Regions from separate parts of the Kitasatospora sp. NPDC004615 genome, predicted to be linked through region 2. Evidence: riboswitches for the same ligand, from Rfam matches in the RefSeq annotation. Region 2 holds a riboswitch; each other region holds the start of a gene.
The links. A riboswitch is a leader RNA that binds a small molecule or an ion and turns the genes downstream of it on or off. The one in region 2 is predicted to bind cyclic di-AMP.
Positions count from the first base shown of each region.

Region 1 (3,887 bases), on a different contig from region 2:
AGGGTGGTGGTGAAGGTCTTGGCCTCACCGGCGGACAGGCCGACGACGGCCTCGTCGATGCCGTCCAGCAGGCGGCCGGAGCCGATCTCGTAGCTCACGCCGGTGGCGGTGCCGTCCTCCGGCACCTCACCGTCGACCTTGGCCTCCAGGTCGATGACCACGACGTCGCCCTCGGCGGCGGCGCGCTCGACATCCTTCACGGAGCTGAAGCGCTCGCGCAGCTGCTGCAGCGACTTCTCGATGTCCTCGTCGGTGACCTCGACCGGGTCCACCACGACGGCGATCTCGGCGAAGTCCGGCAGGGCGACCTCGGGACGGACGTCGACCTCGGCGGTGAACTTCAGGTCACCGCCGTCGGCCAGGTTCTCGACACCGGCGATGTCGGTGATGTCCGGCTGGCCCAGCACATCGATCTGGCCCTCGTCGACGGCCTGCGTGTAGAAGCGCGGAAGCGCGTCGTTGACGGCCTCCTCCAGCACCGCGCCACGGCCGAAGCGCTGGTCGATGACCCGGTTCGGGATCTTGCCCTTGCGGAAGCCCGGGACGGTGACCTGCTGGTTGATCTTCTTGTACGCCGCGTCGAGGCTGGGCTTGAGCTCCTCGAAGGGCACCTCGACGGTGAGTCGAACCCGGGTCGGGTTCAGAGTCTCGACGGCGCTCTTCACGGTGGGGTCTCCTAGGGGGGCTTGCGGTCAGGGCGATAGGCGGTTGGGGCTGCAATGCTGTCCGTACTACCGCCAGCGGTCCATCCTACCGGTACCACGAAAGTGACTGCGCCCGGCACCGGGTGCACGGCGGAGCGGGGCCGGGGCGGCCGCGCCCCACAACGACAACAGGGCCCCGCCCACGGACGAGACCCTGCCGCACGGTCGGGGTGACCGGATTCGAACCGACGGCCTTCCGCTCCCAAAGCGGACGCGCTACCAACCTGCGCCACACCCCGTGGTGCCGAGCAGAAGAGTACACGTCGGGCCGCCTCCGACCGGGGCGATATTCGCGAGCCGACAGCGCGGAAGGAGTGTGCAATCCACCGGCTCGACCAGGTACCCTGATCCAGTCCTCGCCACCGCGACGCGGTGCGGGTACGCCTTTGCGGGTGTAGCTCAATGGTAGAGCCCCAGTCTTCCAAACTGGTCACGCGAGTTCGATTCTCGTCACCCGCTCCACAAGGCCAACGGCCCCGACTGCCAACGCAGTCGGGGCCGTTGCCGTTGGTCGGCCGCGCCGCGTGGCCGGGGGGCCTTCGCCCGCGCAAGGGCGCCGGAAAGCCCGAAGGCCCCGCGCAGCGGACTGCGCGGGGCCTTCGAGGGGTGAGGCGTGGATCAGACGTTGACGCCGTGGGCCGCCAGGTAGGCGACGGGGTCGATGTCGGAGCCGTAGTCCGGGGTGGTGCGGATCTCGAAGTGCAGGTGCGGGCCGGTCACGTTGCCGGTGGCGCCGGAGAGACCGATCTGCTGACCCGCCGTCACGGACTGGCCGGCCGAGACGGAGATCGAGGACAGGTGGGCGTACTGGGCGTACTTGCCGTCGGCCAGCTTGATGACGACCTGGTTGCCGTAGGCACCGCCGTTGCCGGCGGAGACCACGGTGCCGTTGGCGATGGCCTTGAGGCTGGTGCCGGTGGCGACCGGGAAGTCGATGCCGGTGTGGTAGCCGGAGGACCAGTTGGAGCCGGCGACCTTGTAACCGGTGGTGACCTTGCCCGGCGCCGGGGCGACGTAGGTGGAGCTGTTGCTCGCGGCAGCCGGAACGGCGGCCGGGGAAGCGGTGGTGGCCGTGGTGGCGACCGGGGGCGCCGCCTGCGGGGCCGGGGCCACGGGCTGGGCCTTGACGGTGCCGGTGGTGGCCGGCTTCGCGGTGTCGGCCTTCTTGACGGCGACCTTCGGCGCGGTGGCGGTGTCCGTGGAGGTGGACTTGGCGGCCGGGGCCTGCGCGGGGGCGGCGGCCTGGCCGTTGATGGCCAGCTTCTGGCCCGGGAAGATCAGGTCGGGGTTGCCACCGACCACGGAGCGGTTGTCCTGGTACAGCTTCTGCCAGCCACCGTCGACGTGCTGCGCGGCGGCGATCTTGGACAGGGTGTCGCCGGAGGCGACCCGGTAGCTGTGCGGGGCGGCGGCCTGGTCGGCGACGGGGGTGGCGTCCACCGAGACCGTGGACGGGTGGCTGCCGGCCTGCTCGGTGGCGGTGTGCGCGGAGGCGGCGGTGACCGGGAGGCCGATCGCGGCGCCGGCCACACCGGTGGCGATGGCGATCCGGGCGATGGTGGCCAGGCTCGGCTTGCGGTGCTTGCCCTGAGCGGACATGAAGGCGTTCCTCTCCGACGCCTGCGAGGTGAGCTGTCGGGTTCGGGCGAGAGTTGCCCGGCCGCAGGGACTGCGGCTTCACCCCGAGCCGTTCCCGGTGGTTTCCGGGCCCGGCGACTTACCTGTGGTTCCCCCGCTCCTGCCGTGGCGTGGTATCTGGTCGGCACCGGACGACGGCAGGACTAGGCGTTCCGTCCGGTGGCCCGCCCGGTCACTGGCCGGGCTGCGGAGGAAGCAAATCCCACGGCCCGTGAGGCTGGCAAACGCCGATCGGCCCCGCTCCCTGGGTCGGGAAGGGGCTGACGATCCACCAGGTCACGCTGTGCCGACACCACGCTGCGGTGCGCGTACGCGATCATGACAGTGCGCGTACGAACCCCGCACGGTGGGCGACTTCGGCCACCGTGCGCGTTCGGGCGCGGACCTGGCGTGACGTCGCGGGTGAGCCTGGTCACCGTGGGCAGGCCGAATGGACGGCGCGGGGGTGTCTCCCGCCCGTCGTGGCGTGCCGCCGGGGAGCCGACAGGCCGTCAGCCCGCGATCGACGCGATGGCCTTGGAGACCGAGGTGAGGAACTGCTGGATCGGGCCGGCCATGGTCGACTGGCTCAGCATGAAGCCGAACAGGGCGGCGACGATGGCGTGCCCGGTCTTCAGCTGCTTGTTGCGAATGAAGATCGCGACGATGATGCCGAACAGGACAAGCGCGGAGACGGAGAAGGCCACCAGGACTCACTTCCTCGATTCGTGGCGGGGGTTCGGTGGAAGCCGGCGTTGGCTCCCAGGCGGAAACCGGCCCCTGCCCCCCGTGTCCCCACCACTCCATCCGGACTCAGTGTGGTCGCTCGTGCTGAGTGCGTAAAGGACTTGCCCGGTCGCTCGGTGCCCGAACCCGCCTGGCAGGACTGATTTTCGCCGACCGCGACGATAGCGGACGGGTTCTGACACCCCGTCGGCGGGCGGTGGTCCGTGCTGGCCTGCGCGGCAAACCGGCAGGCAGATCCAGCATCGCCGCCCGGCTCGGGCCGCGAACCGGAATTGGCCGAAGATCAACGTCCGGGTTTGACACTCCGTGGACACTCCGCGCTCACCGCGTCTGCACCGGACGGAAGTTCAGCGGCGCCAGACCAGCAGCACCGCGCGGTCGTCGTTGACGTGCTTGGCGACGGTGTCGATCAGCCGGACCGCGGAGCCGGGCCGGATCGACCCCGGGGCGGTGGCGACCAGCCGGTCGGCCTCGCCCATCAGCCGGTCCATGCCCTCGGCGAGGTCGCGGCCGGGGATCTCCACCATGCCGTCGGTGCACAGCATCAGGACGTCGCCGGGGCCGAGGGTGCCGCGCACCCCCTCGAACTTGGCCTCGTCGTAGACCCCGAGCAGCGGGCCCTCGGCCTCCTTGACCTCCCAGTACCCGGCGCCCGCGAGACGGTGCATGCCGGGCAGGTGCCCCGCGGAGAGCAGTTCGTACTCGCCGGTGTCCAGGTCGACCACCAGATGGACGGCGGTGGCGAAGCCCTCCGCCCAGTCCTGCCGCAGCAGGTAGCCGTTGGCGGCGGGCAGGAAGTCGTGGGCGGGCAGCGAGCCG
Region 1 is NZ_JBIALQ010000006.1:46,241-50,127, reverse strand. Features, by position in the region: gene tig (trigger factor) at 1-665, opposite strand, end outside; tRNA gene ACFYS8_RS21365 (tRNA-Pro) at 870-943, opposite strand; tRNA gene ACFYS8_RS21360 (tRNA-Gly) at 1,093-1,166, shown strand; gene ACFYS8_RS21355 (peptidoglycan DD-metalloendopeptidase family protein) at 1,323-2,303, opposite strand; cyclic di-AMP (ydaO/yuaA leader) riboswitch at 2,309-2,463, opposite strand; gene ACFYS8_RS21350 (hypothetical protein) at 2,834-3,028, opposite strand; gene ACFYS8_RS21345 (PP2C family protein-serine/threonine phosphatase) at 3,416-3,887, opposite strand, start outside.
Region 1: it holds a riboswitch for cyclic di-AMP, as region 2 does, so the genes downstream of both, ACFYS8_RS21355 (peptidoglycan DD-metalloendopeptidase family protein) here and ACFYS8_RS32495 (transglycosylase family protein) in region 2, are expected to answer to the same signal.

Region 2 (3,887 bases):
GATGATCAGCGCCTGGCAGGAGGCAATCGCCATCCCGACGGCCGCCACCGCCATCGGCCGGGCCGGTTTCAGGCGGTAGGCGCAGACGTCGCCGACGATCGAGCCGAGGCCGAAGGCGGTGACCACCACGGCCCAGGCGCCGGCCCCGCCCCACTCGCGATCCGCCAGGACCGGGCCGAGCACGAACACCGAGGGCAGCACCACCACGTGGTACACCGCGATCGCGAGCATGCCCGACCACACCCAGGCCCGTTCTCGCACTTGCCGCCAGCCGACCCGGAGTTCGGCCAGGAACCCGAGTCGCTCGGCCTGCTCCGCACTGGCCCGCCCGCCCACCGCACCGAGTCTCACCAGCACGGCGGCGCTGGCCGCGAAGCTCGCGGCATCCACCATCAGGGCACCGCCGGGCCCGGCAAGGGCCACCAGCGCGCCGGCCAGCACCGGGCCGATCACCAACCCCACCGAGTGGACGAGCCCGCGCAAGGCATTGGCCTCGCTCAGCCGTTCACCGGACACCAGCAGCGGGATCAGCCCGGTGGAGGCGGGCAGGAAGAACGCGTCCGCCACCCCGAACACCACCATCAGCAGTGCCAGCACCCCGACCCGGGCCGTCCCGGTGAGCAGCAACACCGCGACGGCCGCCTGGACCACGCACCGCACCAGATCGGAGGCCAGCATGATCCGCTGTCTTGGCATCCGGTCCGCCCACACGCCGCCGATCAGCATGAACACCAGCGTCGGCAGCAGGCCCGCCGAAGCCACCAGGCCGACATCGGCGGCCGACCCGCCGATCGACAGCACGGCGAACGGCAGCGCGACGAACGACACCCTGTCGCCCAGGACGGACAGCGACTGGCCGACGAACAGACGGGCGAACTGGCGCTCCACCCGGAGTACTTCGGGAATCAGCACAGCCACGGGCACCTCCACAGCGGGTCGGGGAACAGCGATCACCGCGATGGTAGGAAGCTCCCGAAGCAGCTGTCGCGCGATTTATCCGCAACGCCTGCAATGCCCAGATCTCGCTCAACTCGCTTTAATGTCACGGTATTTGATGACCACTCGGCTTCCAAGCGCCCAAGCGGGACCGTCCGCCTTCCCTCCCCACGCTCCCCCAATCCCACCGATCGGCCAGACTTTCGCACCCGACCATCGGACCGCCGGATCACCCGACCGCCCGACCGCCCGGGCGGCGCAACTCGGCCGTAATACGGTCGCGATGAGCTTGTGATTGCTCCGTTCGAGTGATTAGGCTCGGTCCGGCCCGCACCGTCGGGCCCCGCACGCGGCAACGCCGAACCCTGTCCGCCGCGTTGCCGGGTCGACCACCACAACCCTTGGACAGGGACGGGGGAACCAGGTACGTCGCCGCCCCCACGGCTAGGGGTGAAGCCGCCGCACCGGCTCCCGCCGGCACACGGCGGCCGGGCCTCCCTCCGGTCCGAACCCGACAGCTCACCTCGCAGGCGTGCGGAGAGGATCTGGCATGCTCTTCACGGGTTCCGGGCGCCACCGTCGGCAGAGCCAGGCGGAGAAAGCCGCCGAGCGGGCGATCGCCGCAGCCGGCGTCGCCGGCGTCGGCCTCGCCCTGCCGCTGCTCGCCGTGACGGGTGCGCAGGCCGCGCCCAGCACGGTCTGGGACCGGGTCGCCGACTGCGAGAGCGGCGGCAACTGGAGTTCCGACTCGGGCAACGGCCTTTACGGCGGCCTCCAGATCACCGCCCAGCGCTGGATCGACTACGGCGGTACCCGGTACGCCGAGCTGCCCAGCGGAGCCACCCGCAGCCAGCAGATCGCGGTCGCCGAACGGATCCTGGCCACCGAAGGCCCGCAGCCGTGGGTGTCCTGCGCCGACACGGCGGGCCTGCGCACGGTCAGCGCCGCCGGCGTGGTGGACAACAACGACTCGGCGGACGAATCGGGTGCGCTGCGCGGCGCCCGCGGCATCGCCGCCGTCAACACCGCCTCGGACGGCACCGTCGCCCCGCAGAACGCCACTCCGGTGTTCTCCGGCCTGCCCGGCTACGACCCCGTGTACCACGTGTACTGGTACGAGAAGAACGGCGGTTGGTTCTGGACCAGCCACCAGAGCCTGTACGAGCGCTACATACAGCTGACGCACCCCCAGCCGCCTGCGGCCACGCCGTCCCCGGCACCCACCCCGGAGAGCCCGGCCACCCCGACCGCTCCGACTACGCCGACTGCGCCGTCGACCGACCCGAGCACCAACCCGAGCCCGAACCCGACCACACCGTCCGACAACCAGAACGGCAACGGAAACGGGAACGGCGCCGAGAACGGCAACGGCACAGGCCACGGCAACGACCAGGGCCAGGGTCAGGGTCAGGGTCAGGGTCAGGACGGCCACGGCAACGGCGGCACCCAGCAGCCCACCACCCCCGACCCGGCCACCACCACGCCGCCCCCGAGCGCCTCCACGCCCGGCAGCGCACCCGCGCCCGCCGAATCCCCGTCCGCTGCGACCCCGTCCCCGCAGCCGTACACCGTCGGCCCGGGCGACACGCTGGCGAAGATCGCCCGCAGCCACGAGCTGAACGGCGGCTGGAGCGGTCTCTACCAGAGCAACCAGCAGGTGGTGGGCGAGAACCCGGACCTGATCCACCCGGGCCAGGTACTGAACCTGGGCTGACGGCCGCCCGGTCGAGCCGCCGTCACTTCGGGACGGCGGCCAGTCCGGTGCAGCCGCGCAGGCCGTCGCGGCGCTGCTGGGCGGCCTTCGCCGCGCTGCCGGTCTGCGGGACGGGCACGCCCCGGCCGTCGATGTGGGCGGGGGTGAACGCTTCTCCGGTGACGCGCCCGTCGGTGCTGATGGTGAGTGTGGTGACGCCGGTCTCGTCGGAGGCGGTGTAGTTCGAGGTGCCGTACCAGAGGAAGTTGCCGAAGCCGTACGCCACGTAGGTGTTTCCGAGCATGCCCGCGCCGAGCATGGTGTGGGCGTGGGTGCCGACCACGGCGGTGGCGCCGGCGGTGGCGAGCTTCTTGGCGAGTGCGGTCTGCGCGGCGGTCGGGCAGGCCACGCCTTCCTCGCCCCAGTGCAGGTAGACCAGCACCACGGGCGCCTGCGCCTTGGCCTCGGTGACGGCGCGCAGCAGGGCCTTCTCGTCGAACGCGGAGGCGATGCCGGCCTTGTGCTCGCCGGCCCGCCACTTCTGGTTGGTGATTTCGTCGACCTGGCTCGCCGCCAGGACGGCGACCTTTGTTCCGCGCACGTCGGCGATGTGGGGCGCGAAGGCTTCGGCCGTGTCCTTGCCGATGCCGATCAGCGGAATCGGGGAGTTGGCTTTGGCGGCGAGGGTGTCGGCGAGGCCGTCGGCGCCGAAGTCGACGGCGTGGTTGTTGGCCTGGGAGAGCACGTCTATCCCGGCGTCCTTGAGCGCGGTGAGCGCCTTGGGGCTGGTGCGGAACGTGTAGGTCTTGGGCTCGGGCTTGCCGCGGCCGGTGATCGCGGTCTCCAGGTTGAGCACCGCCAGGTCGGCGGCGGACAGGGTCTTGGCGATCGGCCCGAGCGCGGTCTCGCTGGCGGGGGCGGTCAGCCGGGAGCCGGTCCGGCCTTCGAAGTGGACGTCGCCCGCGAAGGCCACGGTGATGCTGCCGGCGGCGCCGCTCGGCGCGTTGTCGCCCGAACCCGTGCTCGGATCGCCCGTCGTTCCCGGGCTGCCGGACGACGCGCCTCCGGCGGAGTCCCCGGCGGGGGCGGTGGCCGTCGTCCCGCCGCCCCCGGATGGCGTCGATCCGCCGCATCCGGCGACGGCGGTGAGCAGCAGGACGGCGGCAGCCGTGGTGAGTGGTGCGCGGCGCATGGTGATTCCCCCGGATCGTTCGCTGCGTCGCACTGTATCCGCGCCACTCGATCACCGGAAGCCCAT
Region 2 is NZ_JBIALQ010000012.1:136,567-140,453, forward strand. Features, by position in the region: gene ACFYS8_RS32490 (MFS transporter) at 1-918, opposite strand, end outside; cyclic di-AMP (ydaO/yuaA leader) riboswitch at 1,317-1,483, shown strand; gene ACFYS8_RS32495 (transglycosylase family protein) at 1,487-2,650, shown strand; gene ACFYS8_RS32500 (CapA family protein) at 2,673-3,821, opposite strand.

Region 3 (3,887 bases), on a different contig from region 2:
TGTCCACGGACGGGGCGCGCCGGCTGCTGGAGCACGGCCTGATGCGGCGCAGCTACCGCAACCTGGCCGAGCTGAACGCCCGGGGCCTGCCGATGCCGGACGAGCTCTCCGGGGAGTTCGAGGACTTCGAGGAGGCGGTGGCGCAGGCCGCGATCGACCTGTGCGGCGAGTGGACGGTGCCCGGGCTGGCCCGGCTGCTGCTGGAGGAGTACCCGGAGCTGGCCCCCGAGGTGTACTGAGGGTTGTGGCTCGCCGGGGTCCACCGATCGGAGGACCCCGGAATCGTCCTGATGAGCCATCGGTCCTGGCCGTCCGGACGATCCGCGGGGCGGGGCCGCCGGGCCAGGGTGGAGCCATGGACATCGTGACTCCGGCCGGCGCCACCTCCGTCGGCCTGCGCCCGCCGTTCCGTCGGATCGCCGCGCAGGCCGCCGCGCTCTGGTCGGCCGTCTTCGCCCTGGTGCACCTGTACTGGCTGCTGGGCGGCCGGGCCGGTCTGCCGGGCGGGCTGTCGGTGCTGGACAACACGCCGCTGCTGGTGATCGACATCATCGCGGTACCGCTGTGCGCGGTGGCCGCGGCGCTGGCCCTGGCGCTGATACGGCCGTGGGGCGAGCGGCTGCCGGCCCGCGGGCTGCTGTGGGCGGCCCGGGGCACGGCGGTGCTGCTGATCGTGCACGCCGCGCCCTCCGTGCCGGACTGGCTGGCGCTGGCGGCGGGTCACCGCTCGGTGGCGGAGCTGGACGCGATGGCCCGCTTCGCGACCGTGCTGTACGAGCCGTTCTTCCTGGCCGGCGGGCTGCTGTTCGGCTGCGCGGTGTTCGGCCGTCGGCTCCTGCCCGAGCGCGGCGGCCGTCGATGAGCGGAAGAACTACGGCTGCAGGCCGCGCTGCTGGAGCCAGGGCAGCGGGTCGATCGGGGCGCCGCCGCCGGGGCGGACCTCCAGGTGCAGGTGCGGGCCGGTGACGTTGCCGGTGGCGCCGACCGCGCCGAGCACGGTGCCGGGGGCGACCTGGCCGGAGGCGGTGGCGATCCGGGAGAGGTGGCAGTACCAGAGTTCGGTGCCGTCGGGCAGGGTCTGGATGACCCGGTAGCCGTAGGGGCCGGACCAGCCCGCCGAGGTGACGGTGCCTCCGGCGACGGCGGCGACGGGGGTGCCGGTGCGGGCGGCGAAGTCCAGGCCGGTGTGCAGGTGCGCCCAGTGCGCGCCGGACTGGGCGAAGTGCGCGGTCAGCTGGTAGCCGGCCACCGGCAGGGTGTGCGCGGCCTGTTCGGCCTCGGCCTGCTGGGCGGCCCGCTTGGCCTCGGCCTCCTGCGCGGCGGCCAGCCGGGCGGATTCGTCGGCGGCGGTGCGCTGGCCGTCGGCCTGCTGCTGGATGCGCGCGGCGAGGGCGAGCCCGGGGTCGCCGGCGAGGAGGCCGTCGGAGGCTTCGTCCGCGGCGGTGACGGGCACCGGGGCGGCGGCCTGCGCGGGGGCGGCGCCGAGTGCGGTGGCGCCGAGCGCGGCGGTCATCGCGGTGACGCCCAGCAGGGGCGCGCCGGCGCGGGACTGACGGGGCAGCCGGTGCCGGGCGGCTTCCGGCTCGACCGGGTGGTCGAGCAACTGGGTGCCGGTGCTCTCGGTGTAGGTCGACGCCACGGGGGCGTGCTCCTTCCTTCCCTGCCGCCGACCGGGTTAGCTGACGGGTTCGGAGGTGGAAGGTCTCCTACGGTCGGGCCCAGGGCCGTCCCGATTCACCCCGGTGGAAACGTGGTTCCCCGGCTCCTGGGACGCCCCGAAGGGTGTGCCCAAGTGGATTAGGCGTGGCGCACGGTGCCGCATGGTTACGGCGTTGCCGACCGCGCTGCGTTATCAAACGTTAATCCTATGGACCCCATGATTCCAAGCCGCTACCACGAGACAGCGAAGATTTCCTGACGCCCTATGGGTGATTTGTGACGGTTCACCAGGGCCAACCTGACGGATTGTGACCGAGTGGTTGAGTATCCGTACTCACGCCACGCCTCCGGGCCGGCGCGACCCTGATGCCATGACCGCAACCGTGCCGCACCGGACCACCGCCGCCTACTTCGCCCAGGCCGCCGTCTCCTTCGGACTGGCCACCGCCGCGCTCTCGCTCGGGATCGCCTACCTGCCGGTGAGCGCCTGGATGCGCGCCTTCCTCGCCGTCGGGCTGCTGTACGAGATCACTTCCGCGTTCACGCTGGCCAAGGTGATCCGGGACCGCCAGGACGAGGGCGCGATCACCAGCCGGGTGGACCAGGCCCGGCTGGACAAGCTGCTCGCCGAGCACGACCCGTTCAAGGTGGAGGGGATCTGACCGATCCGGCTGGCCTCCACGGCTTGACGGCTAAGGCTATTAGCCTTAGCTTTATGGCTATCGGCAGTCGGCCGGGCCTCCAGCGCCCGGCGCACCGCAACGCCCGCCCAGGAGGCCCGCGATGAACAGCACCCTCGGCACCACCCGGTACGTCGACGTCCCCGGCGGCCGGATCGCCTACGACGACACCCCCGGCACCGGCGTCCCGGTCGTCCTGCTGCCCGGCATGCTCGACAAGCGCGCCACCTACCGGCACCTCGCACCGCTGCTGACCGCCGCCGGGCACCGGGTGATCACCATGGACCTGCGCGGCCTCGGCGAGTCCTCCACCGGGTTCACCGACTACTCCCCCGCCGCGATCGCCGACGACCTGGTCGCCCTGCTCGACCACCTCGACCTGCGCGGCGCCGTCCTGGCCGGCAACTCCTACACCGGCGCCACCGTGGTCCGCGCGGCCGAGCTCGCCCCCGGGCGGACCGCCGGGGTGGTGCTGATCGACGCCTTCATCGAGAACCTCCCGCTGAACGCCTTCCAGAAGGCCCTGTTCGGCCTGGCCGCCCCGCTGGTCACCGCGTTCCCCGGCCTGTGGAGCTCGATGCAGAAGTTCTACTACCCGACCGCGCGGCCCGCCGACTTCGACGCCTACCGGGCCGGCCTCGCCGAGATGCTGCGCGAGCCCGCCCGGAAGGCCGCGCTGCGCGGCTACCTCACGGGGGACTCCGCGCCGGTCGGCTGGTGCGAGGCCGTCGACGTGCCCGCGCTGGTGCTGATGGGCAGCAAGGACCCCGACTTCCCGAACCCCGAGCTGATCGCCGACCGGCAGGCCGCCGCGCTGCGCGGCCGTAAGGTGATGATCGAGAACGGCGGCCACTACCCGATGGCCGGCTACCCCCAGGCCGTCGCCGACGCCCTGCTCCCTTTCCTGAACGAGCTGAACGAGGTCGCCCGCTGATGGCCCGCGCCGGACTCTCCCCCACCACGGTGGTGGACCACGCCCTCGGCCTGATCGACGCCCAGGGCGCCGAGACGCTCACCCTGGCCGCCGTCGCCGCCAAGGCGGGGGTCGCCACCCCGTCGCTGTACAAGCACGTCCCCGGGGGCCTTGCCGAGCTGCGCCGCCTGGTCGCCGTCCGCACCCTCGACGACCTGACCGACCACCTGGCCGCCGCCGTCCTCGGCCACTCCCGCGACGAGGCGGTCGCCGCCCTGCTCGCCGCGTACGCCGGGTACGCCACCCGGTTCCCCCGTCGCTACGCCGCGCTGCCGCAGGCGCCCGAGCCCGACCCGGAGCTCATGGCGGCGGGCGAACGGCTGGTGAACGTGCTGTTCGCCGTCCTGCGCGGGTACGGCCTGGAGGGCTCCGAGGCGGTGCACGCCGCACGCACCCTGCGGGCCATGGCCCACGGGTACGCCTCGTTGACCACGGCGGGGGCGTTCCAGCTCGCCGAGGGGCCGGACGTGACGCTGGAGCGGCTGACCGGCGTGCTGGTCGACGGCCTCGGCCACTGGCCGGGCGGACGCGGCGCGTGACCTGACGGGGGCCTGGCGCGTTCTACCCGATATGAA
Region 3 is NZ_JBIALQ010000003.1:728,221-732,107, reverse strand. Features, by position in the region: gene ACFYS8_RS14760 (hypothetical protein) at 1-239, shown strand, start outside; gene ACFYS8_RS14755 (DUF3995 domain-containing protein) at 356-862, shown strand; gene ACFYS8_RS14750 (M23 family metallopeptidase) at 872-1,639, opposite strand; cyclic di-AMP (ydaO/yuaA leader) riboswitch at 1,650-1,814, opposite strand; gene ACFYS8_RS14745 (YiaA/YiaB family inner membrane protein) at 2,031-2,321, shown strand; gene ACFYS8_RS14740 (alpha/beta fold hydrolase) at 2,443-3,273, shown strand; gene ACFYS8_RS14735 (TetR-like C-terminal domain-containing protein) at 3,273-3,851, shown strand; gene ACFYS8_RS14730 (hypothetical protein) at 3,883-3,887, shown strand, end outside.
Region 3: it holds a riboswitch for cyclic di-AMP, as region 2 does, so the genes downstream of both, ACFYS8_RS14750 (M23 family metallopeptidase) here and ACFYS8_RS32495 (transglycosylase family protein) in region 2, are expected to answer to the same signal.

Region 4 (3,887 bases), on a different contig from region 2:
CGGGGCGAAGATCGGCGATGAGCAGGCCGGCGGCGCCGGCGGCGGAGAACCGGCGGGCCAGGTCGGCCCCCTCGCCTCCGTCGAGCACCGCGATGACCACCACTGCACCGGCTACTCGCATGGCCTGCTCCCCTTTCAGAGCGAACCGCGGGCGGTCCGCACGCCGCCCACTGTGGTTCTTGCGGAGGATCGTAGGCTCGCCCCGACTCTCCGCAACAGCAATTACCCGCCAGGTGACCAGACTCACGCGACGGCGGTTCCAGATACGGTCAAGACATGCCAGATCAGCCCCACACCGCCCACCCGCAACTCTTCACCTGGGAGTTCGCGGCCGATCCGTATCCGGCGTACGCCTGGCTGCGGGAGAACGCCCCGGTGCACCGCACCACGCTGCCGAGCGGGGTGGAGGCCTGGCTGGTCACCCGGTACGCGGACGCCCGGCAGGCGCTGGCCGACTCGCGGCTCTCCAAGAACCCGGCGCACCACAGCGAACAGGCGCACCGCACCGGCCGGGTGGGCATCCCGGGCGAGCGGCAGGCCGACCTGATGACCCACCTGCTGAACATCGACCCGCCGGACCACACCCGGCTGCGCCGCCTGGTGTCGAAGGCGTTCACGCCGCGCCGGGTCGCCGAGTTCGAACCGCGGGTGCAGCAGCTCACCGACCGCCTGATCGACTCCTTCGCGGAGCGCGGCGAGGTCGACCTGATCCACGAATTCGCCTTCCCGCTGCCGATCTACGCGATCTGCGACCTGCTCGGCGTCCCGCCCGAGGACCAGGACGACCTGCGCGACTGGGCCGGCATGATGCTGCGACACACAAAGCCGGGCCACACGGGCGGCAAGCGCGGGGGAGTGGGCCGCGCGGTCAAGCACATCCAGGGCTACCTGGCCGACCTGATCCACCGCAAGCGCGCCGACCTCGGCGACGACCTGATCTCCGGCCTGATCCGGGCCAGCGACCACGGCGAGCACCTGAGCGAGAACGAGGCCGCGGCGATGGCCTTCATCCTGCTGTTCGCCGGCTTCGAGACCACCATCAACCTGATCGGCAACGGCGTTTACGCGTTGCTGCGCAACCCGGATCAGCGCACCCTGCTCCAGGAGTCGCTGGCGCGCGGGGAGTCGGGCCTGCTGGAGACCGGCATCGAGGAACTCCTGCGCTACGACGGGCCGGTGGAGCTGGCGACCTGGCGGTTCGCCACCCGGCCGCTGAGCATCGGCGGGGTGGACATCCCGGCGGGCGACCCGGTGCTGGTGGTGCTGGCCGCGGCGGACCGCGACCCGGACCGGTTCTCCGACGAGAACACCCTGGACCTGGCCCGGACGGACAATCCGCACCTCGGTTTCGGACACGGCATCCACTACTGCATCGGTGCGCCGCTGGCCCGGCTCGAAGGGCAGCGCGCGATCGGCACACTGCTGACACGGCTGCCGGACCTCCAGTTGGCCGCCGATCCGGCCGAACTCCGTTGGCGGGGTGGGCTGATCATGCGCGGGCTGCGCGAACTCCCGGTCTCCTTCACGCCCCGCTGACCCGGTTTCGACCGCCGCCGCCCTGCCCTCGCCCCGCCCCCGCACGTCACCGTCCGTGGGCCCGGTGGGGGCGCGGGTGCGCCCCCACTTCGGGCGAATGCGGACATACATGGACGGTTTGTGCACGAGAAGTGAAGGTCCGTAATTTCGACGTGATACCGGTGATATGAGCTTGTGATTGCTCGTCAGCTCTGCTTACTCTCCGATTTGCCCGCAGCTGCGGGCCCCGAACGCGGCACGCCGAGTCCTGTCCGCCGCACCTTCGGGACACCGACCAGGATTCGGACAGGAGCGGGGGAACCAGGTGTGAACGCCGTACTCCCAACGGCTTGGGGTGAAGCCGCCGGGGAACGGACGCAACCGCGTCCGGACCTCCCGGCGGCCGGGCCAGCCTCCCGGTCCGAACCCGACAGCTCACCTCGTAGGCGTGCGGAGAGGAAGTCCCATGCTGTTCGCCGGTACTGGACGTCACCGCCGTAGCACCAAGGCCGAGAAGGTCGTCGCCGCCGCAGGCGTCGCCTCCGTGGGCCTGGCCCTGCCCCTGCTCTCCGCCACCGGAGCGGCAGCCGCACCCGCCGACACCTGGGACCGCGTGGCCCAGTGCGAGAGCGGCGGGGACTGGGGCATCAACACCGGAAACGGGTACTACGGCGGCCTGCAGTTCTCCTCCTCCACCTGGCGCGCCTACGGCGGCGGCGACTACGCCGCCCGCGCCGACCAGGCCACCCGCTCCGAGCAGATCGCGGTGGCCGAGCGGGTGCTCGCCTCCCAGGGGCCCGGCGCCTGGCCGTCCTGCTCGATCAAGGCCGGTCTGTCCCGCGGCGGCGACAGCTCCGAGGACACCGCCTCCCGCTCGCAGCAGCGCGCGGCGGCGCCCGAGCAGAAGCAGACGAAGTCGCAGCAGCAGTCGAAGAGTTCGAAGCAGAGCGCCCCGGCCGACGGGCCGACGCAGTCCGGCACCGGGAACTACACCGTGCAGGAGGGCGACACGCTGTCCGGGATCGCCGCCGCGCGGAACGTGTCCGGCGGCTGGGAGCAGCTGTTCCGGGCGAACCGCGAACTGATCGGCGCCGACCCCGATGTGATCATGCCCGGCCAGGTGCTGGCGCTGTGACGGCGCGGTCCGGCCGGCTCCGGCCCGGCAGTGGTATAGACCCTTCGTCGGTCTGACGATTCGTCCGCTCCGGGCGTGCGCCCAGCAGTTCGCGCCGCCCGGAGCCCGCCGCCGACGGGCAAACAGGTGAACTACCCGTGAGTAGCCGGGTCACACGGTGAGACGGGGCCCGGCCGGGCGTGGCCGTGGGCATGTCTGCGGCTAGGCTCTGGGCGTAACGACCACACATCCGCTTCCGCTAGGAGATGCCTCGTGCCGTCCATTGATGTCGTCGTAGCCCGTGAGATCCTCGACTCCCGCGGCAACCCCACGGTCGAGGTCGAGGTCGGTCTCGACGATGGCAGCACCGGTCGTGCGGCTGTCCCGTCGGGTGCCTCCACCGGCGCCTTCGAGGCGCTGGAGCTCCGCGACGGCGACAAGAACCGCTACTTCGGCAAGGGCGTCGAGAAGGCCGTCCTCGCCGTCATCGAGCAGATCGGCCCGGAGCTGGTCGGCTACGACGCCACCGAGCAGCGTCTGATCGACCAGGCCATGCTCGACCTGGACGCCACCCCGGACAAGTCCTCGCTGGGCGCCAACGCCATCCTCGGTGTCTCGCTCGCCGTCGCGCACGCCGCCTCCGAGGCCAGCGACCTGCCGCTGTTCCGCTACCTGGGCGGCCCGAACGCGCACGTGCTGCCGGTCCCGATGATGAACATCCTCAACGGCGGCTCGCACGCGGACTCCAACGTCGACATCCAGGAGTTCATGATCGCCCCGATCGGCGCGGAGTCCTTCTCCGAGGCCGTCCGCTGGGGCGTCGAGGTCTACCACACCCTCAAGGGCGTGCTGAAGGAGCGCGGGCTGTCCACCGGCCTGGGCGACGAGGGCGGCTTCGCCCCGAACCTGGACTCCAACCGCGAGGCCCTGGACCTCATCACCGAGGCCATCAAGAAGGCCGGCTACACCCCGGGCAAGGACATCGCGCTCGCCCTGGACGTCGCCGCGTCCGAGTTCTACAAGGACGGCGCCTACCAGTTCGAGGGCAAGGCCCTGTCGGCCGCCGAGCTGGTCGAGTACTACGCCGAGCTGGTCGCCGCCTACCCGCTGGTCTCCATCGAGGACCCGCTGGACGAGTCCGACTGGGACGGCTGGAAGGCCATCACCGACAAGCTGGGCGACAAGGTCCAGCTGGTCGGCGACGACCTGTTCGTCACCAACCCGGAGCGCCTGCGCAAGGGCATCGAGACCGGCACCG
Region 4 is NZ_JBIALQ010000002.1:537,044-540,930, reverse strand. Features, by position in the region: gene ACFYS8_RS09300 (SDR family NAD(P)-dependent oxidoreductase) at 1-121, opposite strand, end outside; gene ACFYS8_RS09295 (cytochrome P450) at 277-1,536, shown strand; cyclic di-AMP (ydaO/yuaA leader) riboswitch at 1,798-1,978, shown strand; gene ACFYS8_RS09290 (transglycosylase family protein) at 1,982-2,650, shown strand; gene eno (phosphopyruvate hydratase) at 2,903-3,887, shown strand, end outside.
Region 4: it holds a riboswitch for cyclic di-AMP, as region 2 does, so the genes downstream of both, ACFYS8_RS09290 (transglycosylase family protein) here and ACFYS8_RS32495 (transglycosylase family protein) in region 2, are expected to answer to the same signal.